DNA from 3 places in the Spirillospora sp. CA-142024 genome. Region 3 is predicted to be linked to each of the others. Evidence: riboswitches for the same ligand, from Rfam matches in the RefSeq annotation. Region 3 holds a riboswitch; each other region holds the start of a gene.
The links. A riboswitch is a leader RNA that binds a small molecule or an ion and turns the genes downstream of it on or off. The one in region 3 is predicted to bind cobalamin.

Region 1: it holds a riboswitch for cobalamin, as region 3 does, so the genes downstream of both, cobN (cobaltochelatase subunit CobN) here and ACQPZP_RS42230 (ribonucleoside-diphosphate reductase subunit alpha) in region 3, are expected to answer to the same signal.
Region 2: it holds a riboswitch for cobalamin, as region 3 does, so the genes downstream of both, bluB (5,6-dimethylbenzimidazole synthase) here and ACQPZP_RS42230 (ribonucleoside-diphosphate reductase subunit alpha) in region 3, are expected to answer to the same signal.

Annotation. Positions count from the first base shown of each region.
Region 1 covers NZ_CP192077.1:5,765,986-5,769,249, reverse strand. The annotation lists gene ACQPZP_RS27650 (alpha/beta hydrolase) at 1-349, shown strand, start outside; gene ACQPZP_RS27645 (class I SAM-dependent methyltransferase) at 349-1,122, shown strand; cobalamin riboswitch at 1,201-1,324, shown strand; gene cobN (cobaltochelatase subunit CobN) at 1,378-3,264, shown strand, end outside.
Region 2 covers NZ_CP192077.1:1,282,318-1,285,581, forward strand. The annotation lists gene ACQPZP_RS06340 (hypothetical protein) at 1-251, shown strand, start outside; gene ACQPZP_RS06345 (hypothetical protein) at 248-640, shown strand; gene ACQPZP_RS06350 (hypothetical protein) at 681-1,205, shown strand; cobalamin riboswitch at 1,234-1,429, shown strand; gene bluB (5,6-dimethylbenzimidazole synthase) at 1,465-2,079, shown strand; gene ACQPZP_RS06360 (glycosyltransferase 87 family protein) at 1,988-3,157, opposite strand.
Region 3 covers NZ_CP192077.1:8,901,047-8,904,310, reverse strand. The annotation lists gene ACQPZP_RS42240 (YcnI family copper-binding membrane protein) at 1-289, opposite strand, end outside; gene ACQPZP_RS42235 (MFS transporter) at 369-1,019, opposite strand; cobalamin riboswitch at 1,115-1,334, shown strand; gene ACQPZP_RS42230 (ribonucleoside-diphosphate reductase subunit alpha) at 1,426-3,264, shown strand, end outside.

The sequences.
Region 1 (3,264 bases), 3.1 Mb from region 3:
GGGATACGACCGGGAGGAGCGGGACCGCTACGACGATGTCGTCGCCCTGTTCTACCAAGATGTCCCGCCGGAGCTGGCAGCCGAGGCGCTGAAGCGGGGGCGCGCCCAGTCCGAGGCGAGGATGGGGGAGCCGTTCCCGCTGCGGGCCTGGCCCGACGTTCCCACGCGGGTCCTGATCTGCCGCGACGACCGGGTGTTCCCCGCCGGATTCCTTCGCCGCGTCGCCCGGGAGCGCCTGGGCATCACCCCCGACGAGATCGACGGCGGGCACACCCCGGCGCTGAGCCGCCCGCACGAGCTGGCAGACCGTCTTGAGGCGTACGCCGCCGAGGAAGGACCGCTCCGCTGATGGACGCCGGCGGTTACGACGCCGAACTGCGGCGGCACGACGAGGTACTGCGCCGGGCCTGGGGCATCCGGCCCCACGACCACGTCCTCGACATCGGATGCGGGACCGGGCAGACCACCCGGCAGGCCGCGCGCGCAGCCCAGGCGGGCAGCGCGCTCGGGGTCGACGTCTCCGCGCCCGCCATCGAGCGTGCCCGTGAGCTCGCCCGGACCGAAGGGCTCGGCAACGTCGCCTTCGAGCACGCCGACGCGCAGGCCCACCGCTTTCCGGACCAGCACTTCGACCTGGCGATCAGCAGGTTCGGCACGATGTTCTTCGCCGACCCCGTCGCCGCGTTCGCCAACGTCAGGCGGGCGCTGCGCCCGGCCGGGCGGCTGGTGATGATGGTCTGGCAGTCCCACGAACGCAACGAGTGGGACGTCGCCATCCACCGGTCCCTCGCAGGACCCGAGGGGCCGGTGGCCGTGCCTGCCGGACCGGATCCGTTCTCGCTCGCCGACCCGCCGACCGTGAAACAGATCCTGGGCGCCGCGGGGCTGACCGACATCACGTTCACCGACGTCCACGAGCCGGTCTACTACGGTCCGGGCGTGCCCGCCGCCCTCGACTGGGTCCGCGGCTTCACCAGCACCAGCGAGACGCTGAAGCGGCTGGACCCCGCTGCCGCGGCGCGAGCGGTCGGGCGGCTGCGCGAGACGCTCTCCGCACACCTGGGCGACGACGGTGTCAGGTTCGACTCCCGCGCCTGGATCATCACCGCCCGTCGCGGCTGACGGCGCACGAAAGGACGCCGGCCGCGGTTTGCAGGCGGGCCGCGCTGCCGTACGCTTCTGCCCAGGCGATGGCAATGGGAGGAAGCCGGTGCGAATCCGGCGCGGTCCCGCCACTGTGACCGGGGAGCGAACCCCGCTTGAGGCCACTGTCCGCAAGGACGGGAAGGCCGGGGCGAGCATCGATCCGGAAGCCAGGAGACTCCTGCCGTCGCGACACCCGCGACCGGGGCGAGGACCCCAGGGGGAGGAACGACCGTGTCCGCTGGCACCGTCCTGCTGCTGTCGACGTCCGACACCGATCTGCTGAGCGCCCGCGCGTCCGGCGCCGCCTACCGGCTGGGCAACCCGGCGCGGCTCGCCGTGGACGATCTGCCCGAGCTGACCGAGGGCACCGATCTCGTCGTCGTCCGCCTGCTCGGCGGGCGGCGGGCCTGGGAGGACGGCCTCGACGCGCTCCTCGCGGGCCCCCGCCCGGTCGTCGTCCTCGGTGGCGAGCAGGCCCCGGACGCCGAGCTGATGGAGCTGTCCACTGTCAGCGGCGGTGTCTGCGCCGAAGCGCACGCCTATCTCGCCCATGGCGGGCCCGCCAACCTCGCCGAACTGCACGCCTTCCTGTCCGACACCGTGCTGCTGACCGGACGCGGGTTCGCGCCGCCGGCACCGACGCCCACGTGGGGACGGCTCGGCCGCGAGGCCCGCACCCAGGACGGCCCCGTGATCGGCGTTCTCTACTACCGCGCCCACCACATGGCGGGCAACACCGCGTTCGCGGAGAAGCTGTGCGAGGCGATCGAGGACGCGGGCGGGCAGGCCATGCCCGTGTTCTGCTCGTCTCTCCGCACCGCCGAGCCCGAGTTGCTCGACACGCTCCGCCGGGCGGACGCGCTGGTCGTGACCGTGCTCGCGGCGGGCGGGTCCAGGCCCGCGACGGCCGGGGCGGGCGGCGACGACGAGGCGTGGGACGTCGGGGCTCTCGCCGCGCTGGACGTCCCGATCCTTCAGGGGCTGTGCCTCACGACGGGCCGCGCCGACTGGGAGGCGAGCGACGACGGCCTGTCGCCGCTGGACGCGGCGTCGCAGGTCGCCATCCCCGAGTTCGACGGACGCATCATCACCGTCCCGTTCTCCTTCAAGGAGATCGACGAGGACGGCCTCACCGTCTACCGGGCGGATCCCGAGCGGGCCGCGCGGGTCGCCGGGATCGCCGTCCGGCACGGACGCCTGCGGCATGTCCCGCCCGCCGGGCGGCGCGTCGTCGTGATGCTGTCGGCGTATCCGACCAAGCATTCCCGCGTCGGGAACGCCGTCGGGCTCGACACTCCTGCGAGCACCGTCCGGCTGCTGGCCCGGCTCAGGGACGAGGGGTACGACCTCGGCGAAGGCTTCCCGGGCGTCGCCGCACAGGACGGCGACGCGCTCATCCACGCGCTCATCGCGGCCGGAGGGCAGGACGAGGACTGGCTCACCGAAGAGCAGCTCGCGGGCAACCCCGTCCGCATCGCCGCCGCGTCCTACGAACGCTGGTACCGCACTCTCCCCGCGGACCTGCGGGAGGAGATGGAGCGGCACTGGGGCCCGCCGCCCGGGGAGCTCTTCGTGCAGGACGGCGACATCGTGCTCGCCGCCCTCCGCGCCGGCAACGTCGTCGTCATGGTGCAGCCACCGCGAGGCTTCGGGCAGAACCCGATCGCGATCTACCACGACCCGGACCTGCCGCCGAGCCACCACTACCTGGCCGCGTACCGGTGGCTGTCGGACGAGTTCGGCGCGCACGCGATCGTCCACGTCGGCAAGCACGGCAACCTGGAGTGGCTGCCCGGCAAGGCGGCGGGCATGTCGGCGTCGTGCGGCACCGACGCCGCGCTCGGCGACGTCCCGCTCATCTACCCGTTCCTCGTCAACGACCCGGGCGAGGGGACGCAGGCCAAGCGGCGCGCGCACGCCGTCCTCGTGGACCACATGGTCCCGCCGATGGCCCGCGCGGAGACCTACGGCGACATCGCCCGCCTCGAACAGCTCCTCGACGAGCACGCCACGATCGCCGCGATGGACCCGGCGAAGCTGCCCGCGATCCGCGCGCAGATCTGGACGCTGATCCAGGCCGCGAAGCTCGACCACGACCTCGGCCTGGACGACCGCCCG
Region 2 (3,264 bases), 1.7 Mb from region 3:
CGCTTGCCGCGCATCTGGCCGCGCGCAAGCTCGACGTCCAGTTGGACTCCGACGGGCTCCGAGTGAGGAACCCGCACGTCAAGAGCTGCTGCACACAACACACGGGCGACACGATCTCCTGCCGTACCCGGGACGAGGACGGTGCGGGGCTCTGGTACTTCACATCGTGGGGCGAGCCGATCGCGCCCGCCGACCGGGTCACGGACGCGGCCGTGTTCGTGCTGGGCTACCTGTCCGGGGACGAGCGGTGACGCCGTGGGCGGCGGCCGAACTCGACCCCGAGCGGGTCGCGGCCGAGCTGGCGCGCCGTTTCCCCGGTTGCTGCGTCTGGCTGGGCGAGTACACGGGGAGCTGGTGGGCGATGACCGGTGACCGCTTGGTCGAGGCCCCCGACCCGGCCACGCTCGGGCGCCTGCTGCACGAGCTGACCCGCCGCGCTCACGCCGGCCGGTACGCGTCCCTCCAGAACCGCACGGCCGGACGGGGCGCGCCCCCACCTTCCCGGGCGTCCCGTCCGGCCGTGCACTCCAGGCCCCCGACCCGGCGTCAGGCCGTGCGGGCGAGGCGGATCGAGCGGCGGCCCCGCGGTGGCCTGCTGCGGCGGCTGCTCGGCTCGCTCGTGGTCGTGGAGGGGTGGTGATCGGCGGCTGGTTCTGTGATCGTTGCAGCACGGGCATCTGATGGATCTGATGGCGGCGGGCGGGGTGGCGTTCGCGCCGGAGACGCAGGAGCTCAAGCCGCGCGACCACTCCGACCATCAGGTCAAGGCGTTCAGCCTGGGCGCCGAGGCGATACAGAGGGTCTTCGGTCTGGAGGTCGACGACAGGCAGGTCGCCGCCGGATTCGCCCTGTCGGACGGCGAGCCGGAAAGGGCGGGCGGTGTGCACCCCATCGCCCCCGACGCCGCGAGCGCCGACGAACTCACGGAGTTCTTCTCGGCCGCCGGGGAGACGGGCGTCCTCGAATCGGTCGGCAGGTTGGGCGCCTCCCCGCTTTCCGGCGAGGGTTCGGCCGCCTACCTGTCAGACGCCGTCATCGGGACGGCGGAGCAGTTCGCCGCCGCCTTCAGCGCCTATCGCGACGCGGGCGGTGACTGGTCCCTCCATGCGAGCCGCGGACACATCGCCATCGCGATCGACGCGTCCGAGGCGGACATCGCCCGGGCGGACTTCATCCGGCACTATCCCGAGGTGGCCGCCTTCTGAGGAGTGGTTGCCCGGGTAGGGTTCCGGATGGCATGAACTGACGCGGGGTGCCCCCATGCGGGGGAGAATCGGGAAGCCGGTGGAAGTCCGGCACGGGCCCGCCGCGGTGACCGGGGAGCTGCCGCCCAGGCGCGTTCGCGCAGCCACTGGCCGTACGGCCGGGAAGGCGGGCGGTCGAGCGTCGATCCGGGAGTCCGAAGACCGGCCTCGCTCCACGCGGCCGCCGTTCGCGGCGGCCCGACGCAGCGGGAGCCTGCCCATGAACATCTACGACGCCATTCACCGCCGCCGTGACGTGCGCGCCGAATTCACCGGTGCACCGATTCCGCGGGACGTCCTCGACCGGGTCCTGACGGCCGCGCACGCCGCGCCGAGTGTCGGGCTGTCCCAGCCTTGGGATTTCATCCTCGTCGGCGACCCTGCCATCCGGCGCGCCTTTCATGGCCACGTCCAGTCCGAACGCGCCGCCTTCGCGGCCACGTTGACCGGGGCCGCCGCCGACGTCTTCGCCCGGATAAAGATCGACGGGGTGCTGGAGTCCAGCCTGTCGGTCGTGGTCACCTATGACCCGGAGCGCGGCGGTCCGGCGGTTCTCGGCAGGCACGCGATCGCCGACGCGGGACTGTACTCGGTCTGCCTGGCCATCCAGAATCTGTGGCTCGCCGCCACCGCCGAGGCCCTGGGGGTCGGCTGGGTGTCGTTCTATCGGGAGACGTACCTTCGTGACCTGCTCGGCATTCCCGAGGGGATTCGTCCGGTCGCGTGGCTCTGCCTAGGCCCGGTCACCCACCTCGAACGGACGCCGGATCTGGAACGGCACGGCTGGCGGCACCGACGAGCTCTGGAGGCCGCCGTCCACCACGACCGGTGGTGATCCGAAGGCGGATCGTCATGCAGGTCAGGAAGACCAGGCCGGCTATCAGGTAGCAGTTGGCGACCGGGGTCAGGAGGTTGACGCCGTACTCGCGCGGGTCGCCGTTGTGGGGCGTCCACCACAAGGGCGACAGAGCGAAGAGGGTGAAGGTGCAGGCGGCGGTCTTCCGGTTGCCGTTTCGGAGCAGCACCGCCAGGGCCGGGACGATCCAGACCCAGTGGTGCGCCCAGGAAATGGGGGAGACCAGCAGGCCGGTCACGCCGGTGACCGCTGTGGCGCTCAGCCAGTCGCCGCGCCTTGCCCAGATGGCGGCGACCGTGAGGCCGAGAACACCGATCGTCAGCGGGATGGCGGTGTACCAGTCGCCGACCTCGGCCGTTCCCCGCAATATGCGGGTCAGCGCGCCGTAGGGGGATTGGTTGCTGATGTACGGGACGCCCACGCGAGAGGTGTCGTAGAAGGTGTGCAGCCAATAGAGGCGGGACGCGTCCGGGGCGATGGCGTAGGCGAGCAAGGTGCAGACGGCGAAGGCGGCGGTGGCGGTGACCGCGTCCTTCGTTCTCCGTGTCAGCAGGAGGAGGACGACGAAGACGGCCGGGGTCAGTTTGATCGCGGTCGCGATGCCGATGCCGATCCCGGCCGGGCGGCCGAGTGCGACGCGGTGCAGGTCCGCGAGGACGAGGGCCAGCAGGAAAAGGTTGACCTGCCCCAGGAAGAACGACTGCCAGACCGGTTGCAGGAGGAGGCCCGCGGCTACGACGGCCACCAGGGGAACGTGGCGGCCGGTCATTTTCAATGTCGCCCGGCAGGCCCAGATGAAGGCCGCGAGTGATGCCAGCTGCCACAGCATCCGGGCCAGAGTGAGTGGCAGGGCGGCAAGCGGAGTGAACAGCGCCGCCATGAAAGGCGTATTGGTGTACCAATGGTCGGCGAGCTGCTCCTGGTAGAGGCGCGCGCCGTGCGTTACGGCGTCTCCGCCCAGCCAGTAGATATGGAAGTCCAGCGAGTCGTAGGCGGCGGAGAAGACCACGATCGCCAGGATTTCGAGAGCCAGAAACAATGACACCCAGCGCTTCATGCGGACAACGGTGTCGTGGCCGCTGGCGGCGGACATCGGGCCGCCGGACACATTCGGGAAAGGCGCTTGTAGCCCGTGGGATTACGCCTCCGGGCCAATGTGCGGGA
Region 3 (3,264 bases):
CCGGCTTCGGCAGCTTGGACTTCTCGACCTTCGCCGTCCAGCCGGGCAGCGGGCGGACCGACACCGACGACAGCGGATGGTCGGCCGGCAGGTTCACGACGAGCTCGGTGGTCGACGCGTCGTCGCGCTCGTTCGGGACGCGGAACGCGACCTTGGCGTACGAGCCCTGCTCGGCGGTCTTCGGGTTGACGGTGACGTGCGCGGACGCGGCCGTGGCCAGTCCGATCACGGACACGGTGGCGAGCGAGGCGATGGCGCCCACGCGGCGCGCACGCGGAAGGAAGGACATGACGGAACTCCGTTCGAGTCGTACGGGAATGGCCGGACGCGCCGGTGGACCGGCGTCCGGTGACGTACGGCGCTCTGCCTCAGAGGTGGGCGAGCGCCCTCGAACGCGGCGGGGGACCCCGCCGGACGACATGGTGCCGCAGTGCGCGTCCGGCGCCCGTGACGGCGGTCGCCGTCTGCGCCGTCCGGCGAGGACGCGCCGGAGGCTCGGCCGGTTCGACGGCGAACAGGGCGAGCAGCAGCCTGATCGGACGATCGGCCGCGGCGGCGACGCGCCGGGCGAGCGTCCACGCGGCCCGCTCGCCGTGCCGCAGCCATCCGGCGGCGACCAGCGCGGCCACGCAGTGCGCGAGCGTCATCACCACGCCGTTGCCGCCGTGCCCGGCCGGCACCGGGGCGTCCGCGCCCATGCCGCTCGTCATGGCGGCGTGCACCGCGGGCGTGTGGTGCGCCATCGGGTCGGCGGCGGCCGTGAACAGCGTGTGCAGCGCGAACTGCCCGCCGAGAAGGCCGCCGAGGATCGTCGCCAGCGAGCGCTCGTGGCCCGCCAGCATCAGCGTCACGCCGAGAACCGCGACGAATCCCGCCATCGCCGCCCAGGCCGGGACCCCGGTGCCGCCCGCCAGGACGTGCCCGAGGGTCGCCAGAGTGACGCACACGGTGGCGAAGACCACGGCGCGTGCGGTCCGGAACAGCGGATGCGGGACGGTCGGGGGCATGACGGCACCCATCGTCCCACCATGTGCCGGGTGCGCGCAGCCCACCCCCGGATCCCCGCCGACACGCCCAACATCTTGGGGTTACACAAAGATCGCCAACTACATGTAGGGTTCAACCCCGTGCTGGTTCGCCCCCGCCGTCACGCGGCGGGGGCGTCGTAAGAGGGAACCCGGTGTGAGTCCGGGACTGCCCCGCAGCGGTGAGCGGGAACGACCGCCGTCATCACGCACTGGGCCACGGGGTGGCCTGGGAAGCGACGGCCAGTAGGACGCCTCGACGAGGCGACGCCCGCGAGTCCGAAGACCTGCCAGCAGGTTGTTCGTCCAGTGCCTCGCGGGCAGGCCGGTGGCGGAGCGCGGCATGCCGCCGCGTCCCGTTCGCATGCCTCCGCGAGGCGGCATGCGAGGGGAGATGCACGTGACACAGGCTCTGGTCGCGCCGTTGCCGGCAGGGATCGCGGCCGAGGTCGAGGCGGCCTGCGACGGGGTGCCCGATGTGGACCCGGGGCGGGTTCTCGCCGCCGTCCGGCCGGGTTCACGCGGGGGGACGAACCCCGGGAGGGACGAGCCGGACACGGCGGCGCTGCGGGAACTCGCGATCGGTGAGGCCGCCGCCCTGGTGCCCGCCGAACCCGGGTACTCCAGGGTCGCCGCGCGGCTCCTCGCCCTGCGGATCAGGGACGAGGCCGCGTCCGCCGGCGTACGCACGTTCGCCGAGTCCGTCGCCGCCGCGCACCGGGAGGGGCTTCTGGCGGACGCCACGGCCGCGTTCGTCGCCGCCCACGCCGCCGCGCTCGATGACCTCGTCGACGAAACCGCCGACGACCGGTTCGAGTACTTCGGGCTCCGCACCCTCTACGACCGGTATCTGCTGAGGCATCCGCGGTCGCGGCTCGTCCTGGAGCGTCCGCAGCACTTCCTGCTGCGCGTCGCGTGCGGGCTCACTCATCCCGACGGAGCCGGGGCGGGGGGCGTGGGGGGTCGTCCCCCCTCGGGAAACACGGCCGCGGACGAGGCGGCCGAGCTGTACGGCCTGCTCAGCACGCTGTCGTACCTGCCCAGCTCGCCGACGCTGTTCAACTCGGCGGCCGTGCGTCCGCAGCTGTCCTCGTGCTTCCTGCTCGACTCGCCGCGGGACGAGCTGGAGTCGATCTACGAGCGGTACGAGCAGGTCGCGCGGCTCAGCAAGTACGCGGGCGGGATCGGCATCTCCTGGACGAAGGTGCGGTCGCGGGGCTCGCTGATCCGCGGGACGAACGGGCACTCGAACGGGATCGTCCCGTGGCTGCGCACGCTCGACTCGTCGGTCGCCGCCGTCAACCAGGGCGGGCGCCGCAAAGGCGCGGCCTGCGTCTATCTGGAGCCGTGGCACGCCGACGTCGAGGAGTTCCTGGAACTGCGCGACAACACCGGCGAGGACGCGCGCCGCACCCACAACCTCAACCTGGCCAACTGGATCCCGGACGAGTTCATGCGCCGCGTCGAGGCCGACGGGACGTGGTCGCTGTTCGATCCGAAGGAGGTCCCCGAGCTGGCCGACCTTTGGGGTGACGCGTTCGACGCCGCGTACCGGGAGGCGGAACGGGAGGGGCGGTTCGTCCGGCAGATTCCGGCCCGGAAGTTGTACGGGCGCATGATGCGGACGCTGGCCGAGACGGGCAACGGCTGGATGACGTTCAAGGACGCCGCCAACCGCGCCTGCAACCAGACCGCCGAGCCCGGCCAGACCGTTCACTTGTCGAACCTCTGCACGGAGATCTTGGAGGTGACGGGCGACAGCGAGGCGGCCGTGTGCAACCTCGGGTCCGTGAATCTGGCCGTGCATGTGGGTCCGTCCGGGGTGGACTGGGAGCGGCTCCGTTCGACGGTCCGCACCGCCGTCCGCTTCTTGGACCGCACCATCGACCGGGGGTTCTACCCCACGCCTGAGGCGGAGAAGGCGAACCGCAAGTGGCGTCCGGTCGGGCTGGGCGTGATGGGGCTCGCGGACGTCTTCTTCACGCTCCGCCTACCGTTCGACTCGGACGAGGCCCGTTCGCTGTCGACGCGCATCGCGGAGGAGATCGCGCTGGCCGCGTACAACGCGTCGGCCGATCTGGCCGCCGCGCATGGCCGGTTGCCCGCCTACGACATGACGCGCACCGCCCGTGGTCAGCTCCACATCGACCATTTCCCGGACGCGACGCCGGCCCGCCCGGCCGACTGGGAGGCCCTCCGCGCGCGCGTCGCCGAGGTCGGGCTCCGCAACTCGCTCCTC